2 regions of the Bradyrhizobium sp. 22 genome follow, and region 1 is predicted to be linked to the other one. Evidence: riboswitches for the same ligand, from Rfam matches in the RefSeq annotation. Region 1 holds a riboswitch; the other holds the start of a gene.

Region 1 (8,102 bases):
GCTCCGCCGGTGATCAAGATGACGGTCATCAAGGTCTCCTTCGGGCCTGACTAATCATCAAACGCGGTCAAAGACAAAGCCGAAATCAGGCGCGAAGGGGCTTGCGCTCGCGCCTTGCTTTGCGCAACAGGGGCGGGACAGGAGGCGGGATTGGGCTTTGCGGGCGCGATGGTAGCGGCGATGGCGGTGGATGCCTTCCTGGGCTGGCCGACATGGCTGTTCGCGCGGATCGGTCATCCCGTGACCTGGCTGGGGCAGGTGATTGCGGCCATTGATCGCGGCTGGAATCGCGCCTCCGATGCCCCGGCGCTGCGCCGTGCGGCCGGCATCGCCGGAGCGCTCCTGGTGATTGCAGTCTCCGTCGTGATCGGCTGGATGATTCAATCCTTGCTCCCCAAAGGTTGGATCGAGAGCGTGCTGGTCGGCATCCTGGCCTGGCCGCTGGTCGCGCTGCGTTCGCTGCATGATCACGTCGCTGCGGTCGCGACCCCGTTGCTGGCCGGCGATATCGCCGGCGCCCGCGCGGCGGTCTCGCGGATCGTCGGCCGCGATCCCGCGGCGCTCGACGAGGCCGGCATCGCGCGTGCGGCGATCGAGAGTCTTGCCGAGAACACCTCCGACGGTATCGTCGCCCCGGTGTTCTGGGGCGCGCTGTTCGGCCTTCCCGGCATTCTGGGCTACAAGGCCATCAATACGCTGGACTCCATGATCGGCCATCGCAGCGAGCGGCACGAAGCCTTTGGCTGGGCCGCGGCGCGCATCGACGATGTCGCCAATTTCATCCCGGCGCGGCTGACCGGATTCCTGTTCGTGCTGCTGGCGCCGAGGCGGTCCGAGGCGCTGTCATGCATGACGCGCGATGCGCGCCGTCACCGCTCGCCGAATGCCGGCTGGCCCGAAGCGGCGATGGCCGGTGCACTCGGCGTACGGCTCAGCGGTCCGCGCATCTATCACGGCAGCATCACGAACGAACCCTGGCTCAACGAGGGCGCGCGCGATCCGCTTGCCGCGGATATCGGCGAGGGACTGACGGTGTATCGCCGTGCCATGCTGCTGCTCGCCGGCGTGCTTGCGATCCTGGCCTTCGCGTGAAAGAACGGGGCATGCGCGAGCACGGCGGAAATCTCGATCAAGCCCAAAAGCGTTTTGGCGGACGCGCCGAGGACTGGATCGACTTGTCGACCGGCATCAACCGGTTGCCTTATCCCGTGGGCGAGCTGAGCGCGCGTGCGTGGAGCTCGCTGCCCTCGCGTGCCGAGATCGAGGCGCTGCATCAGGCCGCGCGGCACGCCTATCGCACCAACGCGCCGATCGTCGCGCTTGGCGGCGCGCAGGCCGCCATTCAATTGCTGCCGCAGCTCGCGCCGCCCGGCCGCGCGCGTATCCTCGCGCCGACCTATAATGAATATGCAGGCGTGCTGTCGGCCGCGGGCTGGGATGTGCAGGAGACCGGTGAGCTCGACGCGCTGGCCGGTGCGGACCTCGCCGTCGTCGTCAATCCCAACAATCCCGACGGCCGGAATCATGCGCCGAAGGATTTGTTGGCATTGCTGCCGCGCGTCGGCCGCCTCGTGATCGACGAGAGCTTTGCCGACGCCGTTCCGCTGCTGTCGCTTGCGCCCGAAGCGGATCGGCCGGGGCTGCTGGTCCTGCGCTCGTTCGGGAAATTCTACGGGCTTGCCGGCCTGCGGCTGGGCTTTGCCGTCGGCAATGCCGCCGACATCGCCAGACTCGCTGAGCTCTCGGGCCCGTGGCCGGTCTCGGGCGCAGCAATCGCGATCGGCTGCCGCGCCTTGCGCGACGATGCCTGGGCCGGGGCCACATCCGCGCGGCTTGCGCACGACTGCGTCCGCCTCGACGAGATGGCGCGCGCGCAAGCCTGGACCCCGGTCGGCGGCACACCGCTGTTTCGTCTTTACCGGACTCCTGACGCGCTGGCTGCGCAGGAAAAGCTGGCTCATGGCCATATCTGGTCGCGCGTGTTTGTGCGCGAGCCGACATGGCTGCGCCTCGGGCTTCCCGGCAGCGAAGCCGAATGGACACGCCTCGCCGAAGTGCTAGCGCGCTAGCGCGAGCAGGCCTGCGACGTCGAGATGTTTCTCGATGTGATCGGCGAGCGCCTCGAGCGCGCTTTCGACCCGGCCCATATAGGGCTGGTTGCCGGCGGGAATGTCGAGCCCTGCCAGGTACGCCTTGCGGAAATCATCCGACGTGAACAGGCCGTGCAGATAGCTGCCCTGCACGCGGCCGTCGCGCGAGATCGCGCCCTCGGGCTCGCCGTTCAGCTTTGCGAAGGGGCGGATGCGATCCGGTCCGTCGGTGCGTCCGATGTGGATTTCGTAAGCCTGGATCGTCTGCTTTGTGGCGGCATGCACGGCCGCGACACGCGTCAGCGTCTTCTGCGGGCTCATCACCGTCTCGACATCCAGCAGCCCAAGTCCGGGCGTATCGCCTGCGGGGCCCTCGATGCCATCAGGGTCGGCAACGCTGCGCCCCAGCATCTGATATCCGCCGCAGAGGCCGAGCACGTGGCCGCCGCGGCGATGATGCGCGAGCAGGTCGATGTCCCAGCCCTGCGCGCGCAGGAAGGCGAGATCGCCGCGGGTGGATTTCGAGCCGGGGATGATGACGAGGCGGACGTCGCCCGGAATCGCTTCACCTGGGCGCACCATCACGAGATCGACGCCTGGCTCCAGCTTCAGCGGATCGAGATCGTCGAAATTGGCGATGCGCGACAGCGCCAGGCACGCGATCTTGCATTGGCCGGGCTTGCGCGCATCGCTCAGGCCGAGCGCGTCCTCGGCCGGCAACTCGCCGGCGCGGGCAAACCAGGGCAGCACGCCGAAGCCGGGCCAGGCGGTCTTGTGTTCGATCAGCCGGTAGCCATCGTCGAACAGGGTGGGATCGCCGCGGAATTTGTTGATGACGAAGCCCTGGATTATCGCGGCATCCTCGGGGTCGATCACCGTCTTGATGCCGACGAGCTGCGCGATGACGCCGCCGCGGTCGATGTCGCCGACCAGCACGACGGGCACGTCTGCCTTGCGGGCAAAACCCATATTGGCGATGTCGGCCTTGCGCAGGTTGACTTCGGCCGGACTGCCGGCGCCTTCGACCAGCACGAGGTCGGCGCGCGCCTTCAGCCGCTCGAAACTCTCCAGCACCGCGCTCATCAATGACGGCTTCATCGCGGCATAGTCGCGCGCGCGCATTGTCGCGATGCGCTTGCCGTGAACGATGACCTGCGCGCCGATATCGGTCTCGGGCTTCAGCAGCACCGGGTTCATGTCGGTGTGCGGCTCCACGCCGGCGGCGAGCGCCTGCAGCGCCTGCGCGCGTCCGATCTCGCCGCCATCGATCGTGACGGCCGCGTTGTTCGACATGTTCTGCGGCTTGAAGGGGAGCACGCGCAGGTCCCGCCGGGTGAAGGCGCGCGCAAGGCCGGCCACGATGAGCGATTTGCCCACGTCCGAGCCGGCCCCCTGGATCATCAGCGCACGTGCCATCGGGATCAGAACTCGACGCCGGCCTGCGCCTTGATGCCGGAGCGGAAGGGATGCTTGACCAGCGTCATCTCGGTGACGAGATCGGCGATCTCGATCAGCTCGTCCTTGGCGTTGCGTCCGGTGAGCACGACATGCGTCAGCGGCGGCTTCGAGGTGGTCAGGAAGTCGACCACCTCGGCGATGTCGAGATAGTCGTAACGCAGCGCGATGTTGATCTCGTCGAGCACGACCATGCGCAAGCTTTCATCTGATATCAGTTCCTTGGCCTTCTCCCAGCCGGCGCGCGCAGCGGCGATGTCGCGGGCGCGGTCCTGCGTCTCCCAGGTGAAGCCTTCGCCCATGGCGTGGAACTGGCAGAGCTCGCCGAAATGGCCGGTGAGCAGGCGGCGCTCGCCGGTGTCCCAGGCGCCCTTGATGAACTGCACGACCGCGCAGGGGAAGCCATGGGCGACGCAGCGCACGATCATGCCGAAGGCGGAGGACGACTTGCCCTTGCCGGCGCCGGTATGAACGATGATGAGGCCCTTTTCGCCGCTCTTGGTCGCCATGATCTTGTCGCGGGCGGCCTTCTTCTTCGCCATTTTCTGGGCGTGCCTGGCGTCGGTTTCCTCAGGTGTTTGGGTGTCCGGTTCAGGCGTCATTGGATCCGGTCCTTCGGCTTGACAAGAGGCGGCCACCGGCAAATGGTGGCCCGGCGTTGGTTCCTGTCCTATGACAGGCGAAGAGGGAATGCGATAGGGTCCGAATCGGCAAGATTTGGATCCAAAATGCAGCCGCCCCCGCGACCGTGACCGGAGAGATGCCCAAAGCCACTGATTCCCCAGGGAATCGGGAAGGCGGGGATCGAAGGGCAAAACCCTGCTCCGCAAGCCGGGAGACCTGCCAGCGCGGACGAGTTTTGGACCGGCGGACGGGGTGTTCCGCGACGGGGAAACGGGCCTTCTGACGAATGGTCCGTGTGCCTCATCGCCTCCCGCTGTTATCTGGAAGAGGCGATGACCGTCACACTTCATGTCTGCATCACCTGCCGCGCCGGCCAGACGCTTGGCGAGGGCGAGATCACGCCCGGCAAGCGCCTGCACGGTGCGATCCTCGAGGCCGGCGTGCCCGACGGCGTCAATGTGGTTCCCGTCGAATGCCTGTCGGCGTGCAGCCAAGGTTGTTCCGTCGCGCTGAGCGCGCCCGGCCGCTGGTCCTATGTCTATGGCCGCCTGTCGGAGGCGAACGCGCAGGACGTCGCTGCGGGCGCTGCGGCCTACGCGGCCGCGCCTGATGGCCTCGTGCCCTGGCGCAGCCGCCCCGAAATCTTCCGCAAGCAGTCGCTTGCCCGCATTCCCCCCATCGCAATCGTGCCGGAGGCCGCCGAATGAGCTCGCTCGCAAAAGTTCCGGTCACGGTGGTCACCGGTTTCCTCGGCTCCGGCAAGACGACGCTGATCCAGCATCTGCTCGCAAACCCCGACGGCCGGAAGCTCGCGGTGCTCGTCAACGAGTTCGGCAGCGAGGGCGTCGATGGCGAGATATTGAAGTCGTGCGCCGATGCGAACTGTCCGGAAGAGAACATCGTCGAACTCGCCAATGGCTGCATCTGCTGCACCGTCGCCGACGATTTCATTCCGACCATGGAGCAATTGCTGGCGCGGCCGGTGCGGCCCGATCACATCCTGATCGAGACCTCGGGCCTGGCGCTGCCAAAGCCGCTGCTGAAGGCGTTCGACTGGCCAGAGATCCGCTCGCGCATCACGGTCGACGGCGTGATCGCGCTCGCTGATGCCGAGGCCGTGGCGGCGGGCCGCTTCGCGCCAGATCCTGACGCCGTCGAGGCGCAGCGCGCGGCGGACGACAATCTCGACCACGAGACGCCGCTGTCGGAAGTGTTCGAGGACCAGATCGCCTGCGCCGACATCGTGCTGCTGACCAAGGCGGATCTCGCCGGCAGCGCCGGGATCGAAGCCGCCAAGGCCGCGATCATTGCCGAGATGCCGCGCCGCGTGCCGATGCTGCCCATCACCGACGGCGCGATCGACGCCCGCGTCATCCTCGGTCTCGGCGCTGCCGCGGAGAACGATCTCGCCGCGCGCCCCTCGCATCATGACGGCGAGGAGGAGCACGAGCACGATGATTTTGCTTCCGTCGTGATCGACCTTCCTGAGGTCGCCGACGTCGATGCGCTGGTTGCCTCCGTGCAGCGCCTGGCGCGCGAGCAGAACGTGCTGCGCGCCAAAGGCTATATCGCGGTCGCGGGCAAGCCGATGCGTCTCTTGCTTCAGGCCGTGGGCGAGCGCGTGCGTCACCAGTTCGACAAGCCCTGGGGCGCAGGCCTGAGGCAGTCCAAGCTCGTCGTGATCGGCGAGCACGGCGATATCGATGAGGCCGCGATCAGGTCAGGACTTGGTATCTGATGCACGTCGTCTTCCGCGAGAGCCGCGGTCTGGAGGAGACCGCGACGCCCAGAGACATCGGCCAGGATCCGGCCGATCTTGTGGTGCTCTCGTATTCGGATTCCGACCTTGCGGCGTTCGCGGCCGGCTGGCGCCGTGGCCGGAACAGTCTGCCGTCGCTGCGGCTCGCCAATCTCGCGGAGCTGCGTCATCCGCTCTCGGTCGACACCTATATCGAGAAGACGCTGTCGCAGGCGCGCGGCATTCTGGTGAGGCTGATCGGCGGCGAATCCTATTGGCAATACGGGCTCGCTGCGCTCCAACAGCTTGCGAAGGACCGCAACATCGCGCTCGCCGTGCTGCCGGCCGACGGCCGCGATGACGCGCGGCTCGATTCCTACTCGACCTTGCCGGTGTCGACGCTGCGCCGGCTCAAGGTGCTCTGCGACACCGGCGGTCCGGTCGCCGCGCAAGCGGCGATCGCACAGCTCGCGCTGGCCTCGGGACTTTATGCGGGGCCCGTTACCGGCGAGCTGACGGTGCCGGAAATGGGCTTCTACGATCCCGCGCGCGGCGTCATTGCTGCGCCGGCCTCGAGTGCGGGCAGGCCGCTCGCGCTGGTGACGTTCTATCGCTCCTATCTCACCGCTGCCGACACGGCCCCGGTTGATGCGCTGATCGCGGCGCTGCGCGAGAGGGGCTTTGACTCCTACGGCGCGTTTGTCACCTCGTTGAAAGCGCCCGGCGTCGCCGATTGGTTGCGCGCGCATCTCGCGCAACATCCTCCGGCCGCGATCGTCAACGCGACGGCATTCTCGGCCATCGGCGACGACGGCGCGACGCCGTTCGATCAAGCTTCGTGCCCGGTGTTCCAGGTCGCGCTCGCGACGGCGCGGCGCGAGGATTGGGCAGAGTCGCTGCGAGGTCTCTCGCCCGGCGATCTCGCGATGCATGTGGTGTTGCCCGAGGTCGACGGCCGGCTGTTCGCAGGCGTTGTGAGCTTCAAGTCGGCCGCGATGCGCGACCCCGATCTGCAGTTCTCGCATCTGGCGCACACGCCCGATGCGGGGCGTGTGAAGGCCGTCGCCGCGCGCGTTGCGGCCTGGCATCGCCTTGCAAAGAAGCCCGCCGCCGAGAAACGGCTGGCGATCGTGCTCTCGAACTATCCGGGCCGGCCGCATCAGATCGCCCATGCGGTCGGGCTCGATGCGCTGGCTTCGGTGGAAGTCCTGACGTCGGATCTCGCCGAGGCTGGTTTCGATGTCGCGCGGGTTGATGCGCTCGGTGAGACTCTGTTGAAGCAAAAGCTCACCTGGAGCGTTGCAGAATACCGCGCGGCCCTCTCGCGCCTTCCGCAATCCCTGCAAGACGATCTCGCGCAGGCCTGGGGCGCGCCGGAGCACGATCCGAGCTGCCGCGATGGCGCGTTCCGTTTCGCGGCCATCGCGTGCGGCCGCTCCATCATCGCGGTTCAGCCCGAGCGCGGCGATGCAGTCACGCGCGATGCCGATTACCACGATCTCGCCCGTACGCCGCGCCACGCCTATGTCGCGTTCTATCTCTGGCTCCGTGCGCAGCGGATCGATGTCGTCGTGCACATGGGCGCGCATGGCACGCTGGAATGGCTGCCCGGAAAATCCGTGGCGCTGTCGTCTGCGTGCTGGCCGGAAGCGCTGATCGGCGATCTGCCCGTCATCTATCCCTTCATCGTCAACGATCCCGGCGAAGCCGCGCAGGCCAAGCGCCGCATTGGTGCGGTCACGATCGGCCATCTGCCGCCGCCGCTCGCGCAATCCGCGGTGCCGGAAGGCCTGCGCCGGCTCGAACGCCTGCTCGACGAATATTCGACCGCCGATGGTCTCGATCCCGCACGCCGCCAGCGGCTGATCGCGGCGATCCGCGACGAAGCGCGTGCGGCCGGTCTCGAAGACGATCTCGGCCTCGATGCCTCGGCCGCGCCGGCCGAGGCGATTCCGCGGATCGATCGCTTCGTCTGCGATCTCAAGGAAAGCCAGTTCGGCGACGGCCTCCATGTGTTCGGCCGCGGCGCGTGCGGCGAAGCGGAGCGCGATGCGCTGCTTGCTGCGCTTGGCGGCCAGCGCGTCGCGCCGGGCCCGTCGGGCTCGCCCTATCGCGGCCGCCAGGACGTGCTGCCGACCGGGCGCAATCTCTTCGCCGTCGATCCGCGCGCGGTGCCGACGCCGTCCGCGCATGCG
Region 2 (8,102 bases), 750 kb from region 1:
CGAAGGACGGCCCCGAGGACAGGCGCTCGTCGACGTCAGGCGTGCGGAACGCGCGCGCGGCGCGAGCGAACAGCGAGACCACGTCGTTGAGACGATGCTCGGCCCCGAGATGCAGCGCATATTGGGTCTCGTCGCTCGTCAGCGGCAGCGCACCGATATCGGCATTGAACGGCGCCGCCGCGTCGAAATTGTCGCGTGCCGCAAGACGGACGTTCTGCACCCGCGCGCCGTAGGAGATGTCGGTCGTGGGCAGCACGCCCAATGTGTGCTGGAAATAACCCGCGACCGTCTGCTGCCGGAGGTCGTAATTGTGCCAGGCGGCGAGCCCCTGCCCGGCGCCGCGGTTCTGCGCAAAGCTCGCATCGTAATAATCGATGCCGGTCAGGAGCTGCGACGGCAGGCCGAGCAGCAGGCTCTTCACGCTGAGCCGCGGCGTAATCGACCAGTTCGTCAGTTGGGACTCGACATAAGTCGAGGTGAAGAAGGCCGGAACCGGCGTCGGGCTGGAGAAGAACGTACTCTGCTGCTGCTTGTCGCGCACACCGCCGTCGACGATGAGATCGACGCCGTTGACCAAAGTCTTGGTGAACCCGGCCGTTGCGCTGAAGCCCTGCTGGTTGGCGGCATTGAAGGGCGTGCTGGTGCCTCGGCGGTTGGTCCTGAGCTCGTCGAGGCCGATCGAGGGATCGACGGTGCGGCCGCCCGGCAGCCGCAGCTCCTGATTATCGCCGGTGATGGTGAGAAACGCGCTCAGGCCCGGCGTGGTGTAGTTGAGATTGCCGACACCGTTCTGCTGGGAATAGCGATTGTTGTCGCGATAGCCGTCGGTCCTGACGGCATTGCCGTAGAACGAGGTCGACCATGGACCGGAATTGAGCGAGGTCGAGACGTTGCCGAGCCTGGTGTTGAACGAGCCGAATCCGGCCTCGATGCGCGCAGTCACGGGCGGTCCGCCGGCGCCGGTCCTGGTGACGATGTTGATCACGCCGCCGACCGCGTTGTCGCCGTAAAGCACCGCGCCGGAATTGCCGCGCGTGATCTCGATGCGCTCGATGGAATTGAGCGGGATGGTGGAGAGGTCCACCTGCGCCATGTCGACGTCGTTGAGCCGCCGGCCGTTGACCAGCACCAGCGTGTTGGCGGTGGCAAAGGCGCCGAAGCCGCGCAGGTCCACGCTGGTCTTGGCGCCGATCTGGCCGCCATAGAACGTCGTGATCTGGGCCCCCGGCACCTGCGTGGCGATGATCTCGGCAAGCGTCTGCGACGGCGAATGCGCGATATCCGCGGCCGTGATCACGGTCGTGGCGGCTCCGACGATACCGCCGCCGCCGGCGACAGCCTCCGAGCCCGAGCCGGACGAGCCAGTGCCGTCGATTGCTGGCGCGACGCTCGCGGCTCGCCGCGGCCGCGTCGCCTCGCCCTCACCTGTCGCCCTCGCCCGCGTGCGGTTCTGATCGGCGGGCTTGCTCACCTCGATCGGCGGCAATTGCTCGGCAAGCCCCTGCTGGGCGAAGGCGGAGGACAGATCCAGCGAATGGAACGAGACGGATGCGAGCAGGCCGGCGCTGAGGCGCCGGGCGGCAGAAACGAGACGGGACATTGTTGTCACCTCGGTATGACGTCAGTGGCACGTCACAGCGAACGAGGTTTCACGGCAGAGCGGCGGACTGCTCCGATGAAGCCAATGTCTGTACTCCCCGACCGACATCTTCGCGTGTGACCACGGCTGACGGCAGGTCTCCTGGCTCGCGGGTCGTTACCTTGCGTCGCCTTCCCAGGACCGAGGTTCCCAGTGGCACAGGACGAAAGATTCACCGCTTACAGTTGCGGGGGCAGCCGTGGCGTTGGGACAGATCCCGGCATTGGGACGTCCCGCACCACATTCCCTTTTGATCTCCCTGGGGAGAACCGTCGCCGGCCATTTACGTGTCGCTCCGGCAGCGTGTCAATCGACCGTTGGGCGGCACTCAGGTCCGTCCGCGCGGACGTTGCGCCAGGGCCCAGGCGGCCGTGACGTCGCGCGGCGGAACATCGATGCGTTTGATCGGGGTCAGTTCGCCGGAGGCCGAGACGATCGCGGTTTCCTCGCGGCGGCAGCGCGTGCAGACAAAGCGGACCTCATGCGGAGACGCCGACCAGCTCGACCGCTTCACATTGGCGGCCATCGGCCAGGCCTCGCAATGCGAGCACGACACCAGAAATCGACCGGGATCGAGCATACCCATTTCCATCGGACTCCACGTCCTGCCGCCTCTTCAATGATTAACCCAAGTGAATCGTTCCGGTGCCTAAGCACCGCCAATTGCGAGAGGCAGCTCCGGAGGCGGCCGCCAACGCGCTCAGCGCGCGCCCTTGAGGGTGCAGGAGGTCGAGCAGGTGACGGTGGTGCCGCGATCGCATGCTTTGCAGGCGGCGACGCACTGGTTCAGGTCGCGGGGATTGTAGCTGTAGGCCCGCAAGGGGCAGGCCGGCGTCGTCGAGCCGGTGATGTCCTGCTCCTGGTCGCAGGCCGCCGTCATGAGCGCGAACATGATCACGGCAACGAGGCGCATGGGATGCCCTGTCTAGCACGACAATGACGTTCCGGTGCGCGCTGCATTGCAGCGAACCCCGGCCTTCCCACCACGGGCATCACCTATCAGCGACGCCCGCATGCCATCAGGATGCGCGCCAAACCTTAAGAACGGATTGCAGCCGGCCTCAGGCCGCGGCCTCGGTCGCGATCGCCTGCCGCATGTCGACCGCCAACTGACGGTACTGCTCCGAAAGCTTCAGATAGAACTCGCGCTTGCTGCCATCGGTGGCGAGCTTGGCGATCAGCTCGCATTCGGCGGTGAGCGTCTCAAACCGTTCCAGCCTGTCCTGAAGTTCTGGCATCGGCGTGTCCCCATCAAACGCCTCAAGGACATCCAACCTAAGCCCGGGAAATAGGTCACGGCAAACATCGTTATCGAGCAGAAGCAATTTTTCCGGTGCGGCGGCCCTATTTGCTGTCGAGGCGCCAGGCGCCGTCCCATGCCTCGTCAGGCGGGCTCGCCTTGAGCTGCGCGATGCGGCCGAGCATCGTGCGCGAGGGCCCGTCACCGGGAACGGCTTCGAGGGCCGCGTTGAAGGCAGCGCGCGCCGCATCGAAGCGCCTGATACGATAGGCGGCAAGCGCCTCGGCATAGTGCGTGCGCAGGCTGGCTTGCGCATCGGTGAGCCCGCCCGCCCTCGCCATCACCTCGAAGATCGGCTGCGGCGCGCTCTGGCCGGCGACCGCCAGACGATCGATCTCGCGCAGCTCGAGCCGCGTCCCGATCGCCTCGGCGGTGGCCTGCGAGATCAGGATGCGGGTGCCGTAGACCTTGTTGACCGCTTCCAGCCGCGAGGCCAGGTTCACGGCATCGCCCATCACGGTGAAGCTCATCATCAGCTCGGAGCCGATGCTGCCGGTCAGCACCTCGCCGGTGGCGATGCCGATCCGCAAATCGCACGGCGCGGGCATAGCGCGGATGCCGAGCAGGTCGGGCAGCTGCCGCTGGAGCGCGGGCACCTGATCGGCCATCTCGATCGCCGCGATGCCGGCAAGAAGCGCCTGCTCGCCGTCCTCGATGAAGGGCGGCCCCCAATAGGACATGATGGCATCGCCGATATACTTGTCGATGATGCCGCGATTGTTCCTGACGGGTGCGGACATCACCGTGAAATAGTGGTTCATCACCTTGACGAGGCCGCGCGGCGTCATGCCCTCGCTCATCGAGGTGAAGCCGCTCATGTCGCAGAACATGATGGTCATGACCCGGCGCTCGCCGTCGATCGCGATCTCCGGCCGGTCGATCAGCCCCTGCACCACCTTGGGATCGATGTAGCGGCCGAAGGTCTCGCGGATGCGCTCGTTGTGCCGGAGCTGCTCGGTCATGCGGTTGAAGGCCGCGGCGAGCTCGCCGATCTCGTCCTGGGTGGAGACGGTGATGGTCTTGTCGAAGCGGCCTGCCTCGACCTCCCGGGTTCCGGCGAGCAGCAGCCGCACCGGGCGGGTGATGCCGCTGGACACCATCAGCGCAAAGACGAAGCCGACGATCGCCGCGAGCAGCGTCACGACGCCCGAGACGACGATCGCCTGATGCTGGCGGCCGATCACCTGCGTCGTCGAGAAGAAGACCTGCGTCAGCATGTCGGCGCGGATCGCATCGACCTTCCGGTTGAACTGGTCGCGCACCACGTCGATGTGTTCCAGCGTGCCGCGGGCCTCCGTCATCTGCCTGGCGTCGGCCTGCTTGAGCAGCTTCGCATGGTCCTCGCTCAGGTCGCGGCGCAGCTCGGTGACGGCGGTCTCGATGCGGATATCGATCCGCCCCAGGGCGGCATTGTCGGAATAGGTCCTGGGGTCGTCGATGATCATGTTGATGAGCTTGCGTGCGGCCTCGGCGTCCTCCTCGATCTTGCGGTCGGATTCCTCGAAGTCGCGAAGGCGCGCCGCATAGGCCTGCTCGTCCGATGGCGCCTCCATCCTGGTCATCACCACCCGCCGCAGCGCCAGCGCCCGCTCCAGCGAATGGATGTTGGCGCGAGCCAGATGGCTGTAGGCCGGGATGTAGCGATTGGTCAGCTCGTCCAGGAGGACGCCGACCTGGCTCGACATCACCATCGACAGGATCGAGGTGACCAGCATCAGGACGATCAGTCCGAGGGCGATGCCGACGATCTTGTGCCGGATCGACTGGTTGAAAATCGGCATAGGTGCGGGCAAAGGCCAAAAGGATGCAGGGAGGGAACTCCATACACCGAGTCCAGCTGCGGGAACACGCGCAATCTGGTTCCTTCAGGCGCCTTGAACCGTCCTCGCCGTCGAGCACGTCCGGATCGTTAATAAAGGTTAAAGGACAGCCAACACCTCATTTCCCCGGAGTTCCCGCATCACATCGGTATTTCGCCGCATTGTTGCGACAGCGTGAGGAATGCGGGACGATGCCGTGGCATCGTATCCGGTATCGTGATTCTCAAGCCGCATGTCGTCGCGGACCTTGGTTTGTGGTGGTTTCGCAGGGGGACCATGGAATGAACCAGTGCCTACGCTCGCTCGCGTGTGCCGTTGCCGTGGCCGCATTGGCTCTCGTTCCCACCGGGCTGGCGGCAAAAAGCAGTCACAAATCCTCCACGCCGAAGAAGACGCATGAGGCGAAAGCCGGCAAGCAGCGTCACGCCGCGGCGAAGTCCGCGGCGAAGTCGCGCCACGGCAAGCACGCCGAGGCCAAGCGCAAGTCGAAGACCATCGACGAGCCTTCCAGCAAACCGGCGTTGCCGCCGCTGACCGGCGACCTCGCCGCGCTGAAGGACGTGATCGACCTCACGCGCAAGGGCAAGGGCGAGGATGCCAGCGCGGCGCGCGAGCGCATTGCCGATCCCGCCGGACAGAAGCTCGCGGACTGGTTCATGCTGCGCCATTCCGACAGCACGGCGAATTTCAAGCGCTACGCCGCGTTCCTCGCCGCCAATCCGGACTGGCCGAGCCGCACGCTGCTGCGCCGCCGTGCCGAGGCGCGGCTGTGGCAGGAGAAGAGCGATGCTGCCACCGTGCACAAATTCACCATGGACCGGCCGATCAGCGCCAAGGGCAAGTTCGCGCTCGCCCGCGCGCTGCGCGCTGAAGGCGAGACCGACCGGGCCGCGCAGCTGGTGCGCGAGGCCTGGCGCGCGGACGAATTGTCCGAACGCAGCGAGCAGGATTCCTACGACGCGTTCGGAGACCTCCTCACCGCGGACGATCATCGCGCCCGCATGGACAAGCGGCTCGGTGCCAAGGACTACGCGGCTGCGCGGCGCGCTGCGAAACGGCTCGGGGAGGACGCGCTCGCGATCGTCAAGGCCTGCGCCGCCGTGACCGGCAAGTCGAGCAAGGCCAAGGATTATCTCGAGGACGTGCCGGGCGAAGCGCGGCGCGATCTCGGCTATGTGCTCTGCCGCGCCCAATGGCACCTCCAGAACGATCGCATCGACGATGCCGCCGAGGTGATCCTGGCCGCCGCGCCCGAGACCATGGCGGCGCAGGATACCGACGCCTGGTGGCGCGAGCGGCGCATGCTTGCGCGCAAGCTGCTCGACCAGGGCAAGTTCAAAACCGCCTATGACGTGGTGCGCTCGGCCGCGGTGCCGGACAAGGAAGTCTATCGCGTCGACTATCATTTCATGTGCGGCTGGATCGCGTTGCGCTTTCTCGACGATCCCAGGACGGCGATGGTGCACTTCGTGGCCGTCGACGAGGGCTCGGCCAATCCGATCGCGCTGTCGCGCGCCCATTATTGGCGCGGCCGCGCCGCCGAGGCGATGGGTGCCATGGCCGATGCGCGCATGAGCTATCGGGCGGCCTCGCGCTATCCGACCGCCTATTACGGTCAGCTGGCGCGCGCCAAGCTCGGCCTCGACCGCGTCGAGCTGCGAGCGCCCTCGCATGTCCTGGCCGCGGCAGATACGCCACCCGCGGACGAGCGCGTGCGCGCCGCCGACATGCTCTACGGCATCGGCGAGCGCGACCTGGTGTTCTATTACGCCGAGGACTTTGCCAAGGAGAGCACCGACGTCGCCGCGCTCGAAGCGCTGGGCGAGCTCGCCCGGCGTCGCAACGATGCCCGCGTGATGCTGGAGGTCGGCAAGACGGCGCTGGCGCGCGGGCTCGCGCTCGACCATTACGCCTTTCCCACCATCGGTATCCCCGAGCACAAGCAGGTCGCGCCCGCGATCGAGACCAGCGTGATCTATTCGGTGGCGCGCACCGAGAGCTCGTTCGAGCAGCGCGACAAGTCGCATGCCAACGCGGTCGGGCTGATGCAGGTGACGCCGGTAGCGGGACGCGACACCGCGAAGCGCTTCGGCCTGACTTACGATTGGGACAGGATGGTCTCCGATCCCGTCTACAACACGCAGATGGGCGCCGCCGAGCTCAGCGCGCTGTTCTCGGAATATCGCGGCAATCAGATCATGACCTTCGCCGGCTACAATGCCGGCCGCGGCCGCGTGCGCGATTGGGTGCAGGCGCGCGGCGACCCCCGGGATCCCAAGGTCGACCCGGTGGACTGGGTCGAGCGCATCCCGCTGTCGGAGACGCGCAACTACGTCCAGCGCGTGATCGAGAACGTGCTGGTCTATCGCGCGCGGTTCGAGGATAGCAGCATGGTCGCCGGCAAGAGCGACGAACGCGTCGTGACGAAGGACGCCAGCGCCACGGCAATGCCGGTGGATTGAACGCCTTTTCTCGTGTGTCCTGTCAATCCGTCTCAGGCGGACGAGGGACCGCCCAGGACGGATCCGCGCCGAATGGGTGATCCAGAAAGAAATACCACGTGCCGTCGTCGCCCCTACGGTGAACCTCCATCCCGTGATGATGCACCTCGATCGGCCTCCCGTCCTCCGCCTGGCCAGTAATGAGCCATTGCGAACGCGTCATCGCGAAATCGCCCGAGATGGTCGTGTGGTGGGTCACGACGTCCATGTGGGGCTTGAGGGCGATATAGGACGCCATGGTGGCCCGGATCGCGTCCGCGCCGCGCGCGATCTTGGTTCCTCCGTGCACCGCGTCGACCTGCACGATCGAAGCTTCCGGATGATAGAGGGCCGCTGCAGCGTCGACATCTTGCGCGTTGAAGGCGCGCGCGAGCCACAGATTGCTGAGTTCAGGCGCCGGGGAACCCATATTGACGTCTCCTTCGTGAAGTCAGCCCCGATGCTGCAGATAACGCGGCTTGCGTTAGGGGGCCATGATGCGAACCTGCAGTCGCGATGTGCACCATTGCACACCCTTTTTCGCTGAAACGGCCGATGCGCAGAATTCGGAGCCCATGCGTTTGCGGCGCCCTTTCCTCGAACATCGGAGCTCGGCTGCAATGGCCCACATACCCCGTCGCATCGAATGGAATGATCTGCGTTTTATGCTTGCAGTTGCCGAGCAGGGCGGGCTCGCTGGCGCTGCGCGCGCGTTAGGAGTGAACCGAACCACCGTGCTGCGACGCGTGAAGGCCTTCGAGCGAACGCACCAATGCCGGCTATTCGAGCGGCTTCACACGGGGTACGGGCTCACCGCCGGTGGCGAGCAATTGCTCGCGACAGCAAGGCACGTCTCCGACGCG

Evidence for each region. A riboswitch is a leader RNA that binds a small molecule or an ion and turns the genes downstream of it on or off. The one in region 1 is predicted to bind cobalamin.
Region 2: linked by a shared signal. The riboswitch ahead of K410_RS0118245 (TonB-dependent receptor) and the one ahead of K410_RS0114500 (DUF1636 family protein) in region 1 are both predicted to bind cobalamin.

What each region holds. Positions count from the first base shown of each region.
Region 1 is NZ_KI519399.1:2,803,172-2,811,273, forward strand. It holds gene cobU (bifunctional adenosylcobinamide kinase/adenosylcobinamide-phosphate guanylyltransferase) at 1-29, opposite strand, end outside; gene cbiB (adenosylcobinamide-phosphate synthase CbiB) at 151-1,092, shown strand; gene cobD (threonine-phosphate decarboxylase CobD) at 1,104-2,069, shown strand; gene K410_RS0114490 (cobyric acid synthase) at 2,058-3,506, opposite strand; gene cobO (cob(I)yrinic acid a,c-diamide adenosyltransferase) at 3,512-4,147, opposite strand; cobalamin riboswitch at 4,188-4,407, shown strand; gene K410_RS0114500 (DUF1636 family protein) at 4,502-4,876, shown strand; gene cobW (cobalamin biosynthesis protein CobW) at 4,873-5,907, shown strand; gene cobN (cobaltochelatase subunit CobN) at 5,907-8,102, shown strand, end outside.
Region 2 is NZ_KI519399.1:3,557,016-3,565,117, reverse strand. It holds gene K410_RS0118245 (TonB-dependent receptor) at 1-1,600, opposite strand, end outside; cobalamin riboswitch at 1,715-1,928, opposite strand; gene K410_RS0118240 (hypothetical protein) at 1,968-2,231, opposite strand; gene K410_RS0118235 (hypothetical protein) at 2,340-2,552, opposite strand; gene K410_RS40400 (hypothetical protein) at 2,701-2,877, opposite strand; gene K410_RS0118225 (adenylate/guanylate cyclase domain-containing protein) at 2,984-4,720, opposite strand; gene K410_RS0118220 (lytic transglycosylase domain-containing protein) at 5,041-7,221, shown strand; gene K410_RS0118215 (YybH family protein) at 7,244-7,669, opposite strand; gene K410_RS0118210 (LysR family transcriptional regulator) at 7,860-8,102, shown strand, end outside.